3 regions of the Bradyrhizobium sp. USDA 4516 genome follow, and region 1 is predicted to be linked to each of the others. Evidence: predicted binding sites of a transcription regulator. Region 1 holds the regulator's gene; each other region holds the start of a gene.
What was found. Region 1 encodes LexA, which represses DNA repair genes until DNA is damaged. Its sites were predicted from a motif close to TGTTCNNNNTGTGTTCNG; they were not measured.

Region 1 (3,278 bases):
GGCGGCCGCCATGAACTATCCGGAACTTGCGGTGCGCCGCCGCCCGAAGGTCGCGGTGCTGGCGACCGGCGACGAGCTGGTGATGCCGGGCTCGCAGCCCGGTCCCGGCCAGATCGTCTATTCCAACGGCTACGCGCTGCGGGCGCTGGCGCGCGCCGAAGGCGCCGAGACCCTCGACCTCGGCGTTGCCGCCGACACGGTAGAGGCGACCACGGCGGGCATCCGCCGGGCACGCGAGGCCGGCGCCGATGTCCTCATCACGACAGGCGGCGCCTCGGTCGGCGACCACGATCTCGTCAAGCGGTCGCTGGAAGCCGAGGGCGTCGAGATGGCGTTCTGGCGGATTGCGATGCGGCCCGGCAAGCCGATGATGCATGGCCGGCTCGGCGCGATGCGGGTGATCGGTCTGCCCGGCAATCCGGTGTCGTCCTATGTCTGCGCCTTCCTGTTCCTGGTGCCGTTGATTCGGGCGCTGAGCGGCCGGAAAGTGATTCATCATCGCCGCGCGAGCGCCCTGCTCGGCCGCGACCTCGCCGCCAACGACCAGCGCGAGGACTATCTGCGTGCGCGGCTCGAAGCGCGCGAGGACGGCACGCTGATCGCAACGCCGGTGACGCAGCAGGACTCGTCGCTGCTCGGGAATCTCGCTGCGGCACGGGCACTTCTCGTGCGTCCGCCGTTTGCGGCAGCTGCCGTCAAGGGCAGCGAATGCGAGATTCTGACACTGCCCGAATAGGGTTTTCGCGCCCCGCCGATTGTGCGTTGCCCGACGCGTTCACCGGAAATTAAGTGGTTGCGGAACACATATCGAACATATAGTGTCCGTTCATGATTTGTTTCGAGTACTGGTGTCTACAATCGGGAAGCCGCGTGGAAGCAGGTGCATCGAGCACATGCTCCTGAGGTCAGGCCCGGCCTGCAGGCCCCACCAGAAGAGTCTCGGAATCGAACGACGCTATCAACCGGGGGAATACTCGAGATGCTCACGCGCAAACAGTACGAACTACTGCGTTTCATCAATGAACGTCTGAAAGAGGCCGGCGTACCGCCCTCCTTCGACGAGATGAAGGATGCGCTCGACCTGCGCTCGAAGTCCGGTATCCACCGCCTGATCACTGCGCTGGAGGAACGCGGTTTCATCCGCCGCCTGCCGAACCGCGCCCGCGCCATCGAGGTCATCAAGCTGCCCGAACTCTCGGCCGGCGGCGGCAACGGCCGCCGCGGCTTCACGCCCAGCGTCATCGAAGGCACCCTCGGCCGGCGCGCCAGCACGCCGCCGATTGCCGAGGACGACGGCAACCGTCCGGTCGCGGTCCCCGTGATGGGCCGGATCGCCGCCGGTACGCCGATCGAGGCGCTGCAGACCCGCAGCCACACCATCAGCGTGCCGCCCGACATGCTCGGTGCCGGCGAGCACTATGCGCTCGAGGTGCGCGGCGACTCGATGGTCGATGCCGGTATCCTCGACGGCGACATGGCGCTGATCCAGCGCAACGACGTCGCCAATACCGGCGACATCGTGGTGGCGCTGATCGACGAGGAGGAAGCCACCCTGAAGCGCTTCCGCCGCCGCGGCGCATCGATCGCGCTCGAGCCGGCCAACACCGCCTATGAAGTGCGCATCCTGCCGCCGAACCGGGTCCGCATCCAGGGCAAGCTGATCGGCCTTTATCGCAAATACTGAATTGCAAATACTTGCGGCGGCCGGGAACGAGCAACACGTCGGATCGTTCCTTGCATGATAGTGTAGCGTACGGCCTGCCCGATGCGCTCCGATACCTCTCGCGCAGCGTCGCGTGTTTGTGATCGGAGCGATCTCGGACCAGTCGTACAATCGCCCAGAAACGAGCAGACGCTCGTTCGCTATCGTCCACTCTGGTAGAGGCCCTAATGCCTCAAGGAGAGGCACGGGTCGCTACCTCGAAATGAGGAGCCATCCGATGTGTGACTATAGTCTGCACGCCGTGGCATCGCGCCCCGCCATTGTCGGAGAGACGCTGATCACGACGACGTTCCGCGGCACGTCGACCCGCGGCTTTGCTTCGGAGAATGACCCCACTGTCGCGGTCTGCATGCTGCCGGGCACCGAGCTCGCTTTCGCCGAGAACGTTCGCTACGACAGCCGCTGGATCTGGACCAAGACGCTGAACTATCGCGTCGGCGTGTTCAACGAAGTCGAGCCCGACGTGCCTGATCGGCATCATGACGCGGTCGAATTCCCCGACGGCAGCCATGTGCTGGTGACCCAGCTGGTCGAGGGACAGCGCGTCAGCGTGCTGCAATTGCCGGCGCTGCATCCGCCGGTCGAGCAGAAGCCGAAGGTTGTGGAGCGGCGGCCCTCCGCATTCGCAACCCTGTTTTTGGGTTGAGCGCATCGTCGCCGCGGAATGAGCTGTTCGGCGGCGGATGACCTAAGCAATTTCGGGCGACCCCGGACTCCCGCTTCCGGGGCGCTGAAGGAGATTTGCGTCGGCCGGCACCTTGGCGCATCATCGGGCACGGAGGACGTGCGCGGTGGTCGATAAGGTCACATGGCAAAAGGCTGGACGCGTCACGGAACCGGGCCGCTACATGTTCCGGTTCGGTTGGCTGACGGTAACGGCCGACGACCTGAAAGTCTGGGAGCAATTTCCCGAGGCTTCCTTCACCCTCGTCAAGAAGCCCGACGCCGGCCCCGACTCCGACGAATACCATCTCGGCCTGTTCGAGCTGCCGAGCGGCCCCTCGCCGGACCACGGCTAATCATCACCCTGCAGATCGGTCTCGGCCGGCGTCGCATCCACCGCAGGCCGCGGCGCGGCGGCGGGCGCGCGCAGCGTCGTTTCGCTCTCGCCGTCGCCGGGAACCGCCGGCGACCACGGCCGGTCGATCCCGCCGGGCTTGACCGCATCGACGGCGTAGCCGTCCCTGATCCTTCGCAGCACCAGCGCGCCGTGGCGGCGCAGCCGCTCGGCATCGATCACCGATGCCGCGCAGCCCTGCGGCGCCGGCCGCGCCGTCACGATCAGGGCTGCGCGCTCGCAGTCGTCCGCCAGCGCCTCCGGCCGGGTCGCCAGCGCGACGAAGGCGCCGCCGGGTCCCTGGGTCACGCAGCCGCCGGCATCGCACGAGACGCCCTCGCCGAGCGACGCATCGGTGGCGGTGCGCGCGTCGGCGTCCGCCGCCAGCCACTCCTTGACCAAAAATGCATCCTTGGCGCTCTGCATCAGATGCAGCCGTCCATCACCGCCACGCACCGCGACATTGCGGCCGTCGCCCGAGATCAGCACGTCCGGCTG
Region 2 (3,278 bases), 890 kb from region 1:
CGCGACCCGCAGGAAATTATGGGGCCAGAACATCTGAGGGCCTTCTCAGTAGTCCTACCGAGAACATCGGCTAACCCTTGGTTACGACGGGGTTAAAGCCAAGCCGGCCACTCGAAAAATCAAAGCAGGCCATTGTGGATGGAAACAGGCCGGCACCGGTCTGTTGGTGCTGTCCTAGTTGGGACACTCGCTTGGGGAAATCAGGACACTCATTCACTTATGCAAATGCCCTTCCGCGCCATGGAGGTTCTAGCTTGAGGTGGGGGTGTCCAGAATCTTTCCCTACCCCACGGGCGCTCCTCGGCCTCAGCCTCCCTGTCGGGGTGCTGGGGCCGTTTGTTTATGTAGAATCCAGTTCGGCTGGGGCCGCAACACTCGGAGTGGTCCCTGCCCAGTGGCGGCGCGGTGAGGCGGCCTCAGCGTTCGTTCCAACGCGCTGGGGCCGTTTCTTCAGGACACCTGATGCCGGCGCACTTCTCCGGCCGCCATGTTGAGAATTGGGATGTGATCGGCGGCCAGCTGTCGCTGAATGAGGCTAACAGCCCATCCCTCCGGGATTGCATCCAGCACTCGGTCAACGGCTTCTTCGCGCGAGGTCGCGGCGATAGGCGCCCTGTTTATGTGATGAGCCTGTCATCTCATGGATGATCCAACCGCCTTGGCCTCAGCGTGTACCGCCTCGCTGGGGCCGTTCTTTGGGCCAAGAAAAATCCCGGCTCGCGCCGGGCTTCATAGTTCAAGCTGACCTGCGAGATAGCGCCGCTTCTCGACTGCCGCGATGTCGAGAGCCTTTCAGCACCTCATTCACGCGACCGGGATTCACGTCATATGTCGCAGCGATTCGACGGGAAGGGCCTGTAATGAAAGAGGCCGCCAAGTGAGGCGGCCTCTTTCTCACATGAATATTGCAATCGCAGCGATAGCAATGGGGCACAGCCCCAGCACCACAATGCTCGCCCTAAAAAGTAGGTCACTGGTCATGACGCAACCTCTGCGTGAGGTTGGAATCTAACTCGGGATGACCACCAAAACAAAGTGCAGTTTGTGCCACGCTAGGAAATTAATCGTGCGCTAGATGAGAATAGGCCGTCAACTGAGGTGGCCCTTTACTCTCCCAGCTCTCTGCGGATTCGGTCGCGGTGCTGAACGTGCAAAACCTGGCATGAGTAGAAGTTATCCAGAAGCTTCTTCGCTTCCGCTAGATCGTGCCCGTGATTGGCAAGGTGCTCGATCAGTCCCTCTTGCTCGGCAATGTGTCGTTCGCCTTGGGCAATATGCCGCTCGGCTTGCTCCAGATGGCGAAGCTGCATCTCGCGGTGCGCTATTGTGGAATGGTTCGGCATGGCCGCGCTCCCTTCCTATGCAGGCGGGAGCGCTGTTGGTCTCTCAGCCACCGACGCCTACGGGCAAAGCCTTGGCCGGTGATGGTGCTATCGTATCACGTTCCGTTGCCCCCGGTTCGTTCTCTCAAGATTAAATTCCGTGATCTCGGTCAAAGGCGGGACGGGGATAGAACATCCGATGGGTCGCCTCGGTAGTCCTACTGAGAACACCGGCCAAGCTACGGTTTCCGTTCGCTTAATCCGAACAAGGACACACCCCAAAAATCAAACTAGGATACGGGGACTTAAATACGGACAGTACCGATCTGTTCGAAAGAACATATTGCGAACGCAGAACAAACGTGGTACGAGGTTCCAATCAACAACGCATTCCACCCGATCTCGTCGCCCGTTTTCCCGCTAGCGAATCCCCGCCATAAGGAGCACATCCCAAATGTCCGCCACCGCACTGCGTATCGTCGAAGGATCCTCCATGGACAAGTCCAAGGCCCTCTCAGCCGCGCTCTCCCAGATCGAGCGCCAGTTCGGCAAGGGCTCGGTGATGAAGCTCGGCAAGAACGACCGTTCGATGGATGTCGAGACGGTGTCGTCGGGGTCGCTCGGGCTCGATATCGCGCTCGGCGTCGGCGGCCTGCCGAAGGGGCGCATCGTCGAAATCTACGGGCCGGAATCGTCGGGCAAGACCACGCTGGCGCTGCACACGGTGGCGGAAGGCCAGAAGAAGGGCGGCATCTGCGCCTTCATCGACGCTGAACACGCGCTCGATCCGGTCTATGCGCGCAAGCTCGGCGTCAACATCGACGAGCTCTTGATCTCGCAGCCGGACACCGGCGAGCAGGCACTCGAGATCGCCGACACGCTGGTGCGCTCCGGCGCGGTCGACGTGCTGGTGATCGATTCGGTCGCGGCTCTGGTGCCGAAGGCCGAGCTCGAGGGCGAGATGGGCGATGCGCTGCCGGGTCTGCAGGCCCGCCTGATGAGCCAGGCGCTGCGCAAGCTCACCGCCTCGATCAACAAGTCGAACACGATGGTGATCTTCATCAACCAGATCCGTATGAAGATCGGTGTGATGTACGGCTCGCCGGAGACCACCACCGGCGGCAACGCGCTGAAGTTTTATGCCTCGGTTCGTCTCGACATCCGCCGCATCGGCGCTATCAAGGAGCGCGACGAAGTCGTCGGCAACACCACCCGCGTCAAGGTGGTGAAGAACAAGCTGGCGCCGCCCTTCAAGCAGGTCGAGTTCGACATCATGTATGGCGAGGGCGTCTCCAAGATGGGCGAGATCCTCGACCTCGGCGTCAAGGCCGGCATCGTCGAGAAGTCCGGCGCCTGGTTCTCCTATGACAGCCAGCGGCTCGGCCAGGGTCGCGAGAATTCCAAGGCATTCCTGAAGTCGAATCCCGACATCACCGCCAAGATCGAAGCCGCGATCCGGCAGAACTCCGGCCTGATCTCCGAGCAGATCCTCGCCGGCACGCCCGAACGCGACGCCGAGGGCGAGGAGCCGACGGAGGAGTAAGTCTCAATCATTTCGCTGCAAGCGGGCGCTGAGGACGTTGAGTTGCCGACGTCTTCGGCGCCCGTTTGGTTTTGTGTGTCTTTTGTAAAGCAGTTGATCCTCAGCTTGCGGTGCTGATGCCATCGCGCGTAGCCGGAGAGCATCGTGACAAGTCTGATCCTGGCGACAAGTGAACTCGCGAGCTATCGCCTGAGGCAGGCGGGAAGGGCGGACATCGTCGTCGGGTTGAGGCCGCGCTTCGTTTGGGGGAAAATGCCCTCGTCGGATGACCTCACGACCCTGCTGGAACCGCGTTCCGCAAAGCATGTCGATTTCGACACGCACTGGCTCGACTTCGCCAGTTCAAGATGGACCGGCTCGATCGGTCGGGACATTGGGCTTGTCGAGTTGTGCGAGCGTTGCGATAGCGTCGA
Region 3 (3,278 bases), 320 kb from region 1:
TTTCGGTGCGTTGTGGTTTCGCGGATACACACGTTCCGGCATTTCTCTGTAGAAGCACCAGCACGTCACGCGACACTGCTGTGACGCTCTCTTCAAGATATCTGAAGGGACAACAAGAAAATGGGACTGGGACTTTGAAAATGAGGACTGTTTTGCTGGCCTCGGCCGGCATGTTTGCACTGAGCGCTTTTGCACCGGCAATGGCCGCCGACATGGCGGCACGCGCGCCTTACGTGAAGGCTCCGCCGCCGGCCGCGATCTACAACTGGACCGGCTTCTACGTCGGTGGCTTCGGCGGCTACGCCAGCGAGAACTCCGGCACCCCGAGCATGGAAGGCGGCTTCGGCGGCGGCACCATCGGCTACAACTGGCAAGCCGGCAACATCGTGTACGGCCTCGAGGTCGACGCCGCAGGCGCTGACATCGACGCATCGGTCTCCGCGCTCGGCGTCACCGCCCGCAGCAAGATCGACTCGCTCGGCACCGTGCGCGGCCGCCTCGGCTTCGCCGTCGACAAGGTGCTGTTCTATGGCACCGGCGGTTACGCCTGGGCCAACAACGAGGTCAGCGTCACCGCGCTCGGCGTGACCGCCTCGCAGAGCAACTTTCACTCCGGCTGGACCGTCGGCGCCGGCGTCGAGGCGTTCATCGCGCCGCAGTGGTCGATCAAGGGCGAATACCTGTATCGCAGCCTCGACAGCGAGAACTATTTCGGCGTGCCGTCCGGTACGCTCGAGCTGCACAGCGCCCAGTTCGGCGTCAACTATCACTTCGGCGGCCCGATCGTCGCCAAGTACTGAGACAAGTACTGAGCGAATTACTAACCGCCATCGGCGGTCAGATCGCACTGAAAGGCCGGCCTAGCGCCGGCCTTTTTGCGTAAGCGCGTTTTCGAGCGAAGTGGATTCCGGTTCGTGTCAAGAAAACGCGTCACAGCAGGAATCCAGAGCTCCCGTTCCGATCCCATCGAAGCGGGAAACGGCTCTAGCGGAACCGGCGCTGCTGACGGCTGCTGCCATCAGGCAAACTATCCGTTGATGGACGCGACTCAGCACTGGAAATTGTCCACCGTTCTTCCTACGTTCCAGTCTTCACACCCCATCGGCGCAAGGTCCCGGCATCACCGGCGATGCGCGCCCAAAAGGCGCCAAGCATGCGCCCGGAACTGTCGCTATGGATGAAGTGCTCAAGGCGAAGCGCCAACAGAACGCCAGCTCCTCATCGCGCGCCATCACGATCCGTGGCGCGCGCGAACACAATCTGAAGAACATCGACGTCGAGATTCCCCGCGACAAGCTCGTGGTGTTCACCGGGCTGTCCGGCTCCGGCAAATCGTCGCTCGCGTTCGACACCATCTATGCCGAGGGCCAGCGCCGCTACGTCGAATCGCTGTCGGCCTATGCGCGCCAGTTCCTCGAGATGATGCAGAAGCCGGATGTCGACCAGATCGACGGCCTGTCGCCGGCGATCTCGATCGAGCAGAAGACCACATCGAAGAACCCGCGCTCGACCGTCGGCACCGTCACCGAGATCTACGACTACATGCGCCTGCTCTGGGCGCGCGTCGGCGTGCCCTATTCGCCGGCCACCGGCCTGCCGATCGAGAGTCAGATCGTCTCGCAGATGGTCGACCGCGTGCTGGCGCTGCCGGAAGGCACCCGCCTCTATCTGCTGGCGCCGGTCGTGCGCGGCCGCAAGGGCGAGTACAAGAAGGAGCTCGCCGAGTACCTCAAGAAGGGCTTTCAGCGCGTCAAGATCGACGGCACCTTCTACGAACTGTCCGAGGCGCCCGCGCTCGACAAGAAATTCCCGCACGACATCGACGTCGTGGTCGACCGCATCGTGGTGCGCCCCGACCTCGCCCAGCGCCTCGCGGAAAGCTTTGAGACCGCGCTGAAGCTCGCCGAGGGCCTCGCCGTGATCGAATACGCCGATGCGCCGGCGGCGGCCGCCCAGGACGACAAGAAAGAGGACAAGAAGAAGACCGCGAAGATCCACGACAAGAGCGGTCCCGAGCGCATCCTGTTCTCGGAGAAGTTCGCCTGTCCGGTCTCCGGCTTCACGATCCCCGAGATCGAGCCGCGCCTGTTCTCGTTCAACAACCCCTATGGCGCCTGTCCGGCCTGCGGCGGCCTCGGCGTCGAGCAGCATATCGACGAGGACCTGGTCATCCCCGACAAGGAGCTGACCTTGCGCAAGGGCGCGATCGCGCCCTGGGCGAAATCGTCCTCGCCCTACTACATCCAGACCCTGACCGCTCTCGGCAAGCACTACAAGTTCACGCTCGACACCAAGTGGAAGGACCTCACCAAGAAGGTCCAGAACGCGCTGCTGCACGGCTCCGGCGACGACGAGATCAAGTTCTCCTATGAGGACGGCGTCCGCTCCTACGACACCAAGAAGCCGTTCGAGGGCGTCATCACCAACATCAACCGCCGCTACCGCGAAACCGAGAGCGAGTGGGCGCGCGAGGAGCTCGGCAAGTATTTCTCCGACGTGCCCTGCGAAGGCTGCAACGGCCACCGGCTGAAGCCGGAGGCGCTGTGCGTCAAGATCGGGGCCAAGCATATCGGCGAGATCTCCGAGCTCTCGGTCAAGCGCGCCGGCGAATGGTTCGAGACGGTGCCGGAGGCGCTGAACGCGCAGCAGAACGAGATCGCCGCGCGCATCCTGAAGGAAATCCGCGAGCGCCTCACCTTCCTGCTCGACGTCGGCCTGAATTACCTGACGCTGTCACGCTCCTCCGGCACGCTGTCCGGCGGCGAGAGCCAGCGCATCCGCCTCGCCTCGCAGATCGGCTCGGGCCTGACCGGCGTACTCTACGTGCTGGACGAGCCGTCGATCGGCCTGCACCAGCGCGACAATGCCCGCCTGCTCGACACCCTCAAGAGACTCCGCGACCTCGGCAACACCGTGGTCGTGGTCGAGCATGACGAGGACGCCATCCGCCTTGCCGATTACGTGCTCGACATCGGGCCCGGCGCCGGCATGCATGGCGGCCACATCGTCGCCGAAGGCACGCCCGACCAGATCATGCGCAACCCGAAATCGCTGACCGGCAAGTATCTCACCGGCGAGCTGTCGGTGCCCGTGCCCGACCGGCGGCCGCCGAACCACCGGCGCACCATCAAGGTCGTCAACGCCCGCGGCAACAACCTCAAGAACGTCTCGGCCGAAATCCCGCTCGGCCTGTTCACCTGCGTGACCGGCGTCTCCGGCGGCGGCAAGTCGACGCTGCTGATCGACACGCTGTACCGCGCCATCGCCCGCAAGCTGAA

Region 2: the regulator LexA is predicted to act here: its motif matches at 1,657-1,674, upstream of recA (recombinase RecA).
Region 3: the regulator LexA is predicted to act here: its motif matches at 1,070-1,087, upstream of uvrA (excinuclease ABC subunit UvrA).

The regions. Positions count from the first base shown of each region.
Region 1 covers NZ_JBSRXT010000001.1:7,761,456-7,764,733, forward strand. The annotation lists gene ACVI1L_RS35775 (molybdopterin molybdotransferase MoeA) at 1-736, shown strand, start outside; gene lexA (transcriptional repressor LexA) at 980-1,684, shown strand; gene ACVI1L_RS35785 (hypothetical protein) at 1,941-2,369, shown strand; gene ACVI1L_RS35790 (hypothetical protein) at 2,515-2,742, shown strand; gene ACVI1L_RS35795 (ComEC/Rec2 family competence protein) at 2,739-3,278, opposite strand, start outside.
Region 2 covers NZ_JBSRXT010000001.1:8,652,965-8,656,242, reverse strand. The annotation lists gene ACVI1L_RS40225 (hypothetical protein) at 1,107-1,343, opposite strand; gene recA (recombinase RecA) at 1,777-2,865, shown strand; gene ACVI1L_RS40215 (hypothetical protein) at 3,010-3,278, shown strand, end outside.
Region 3 covers NZ_JBSRXT010000001.1:7,445,364-7,448,641, reverse strand. The annotation lists gene ACVI1L_RS34205 (outer membrane protein) at 141-800, shown strand; gene uvrA (excinuclease ABC subunit UvrA) at 1,174-3,278, shown strand, end outside.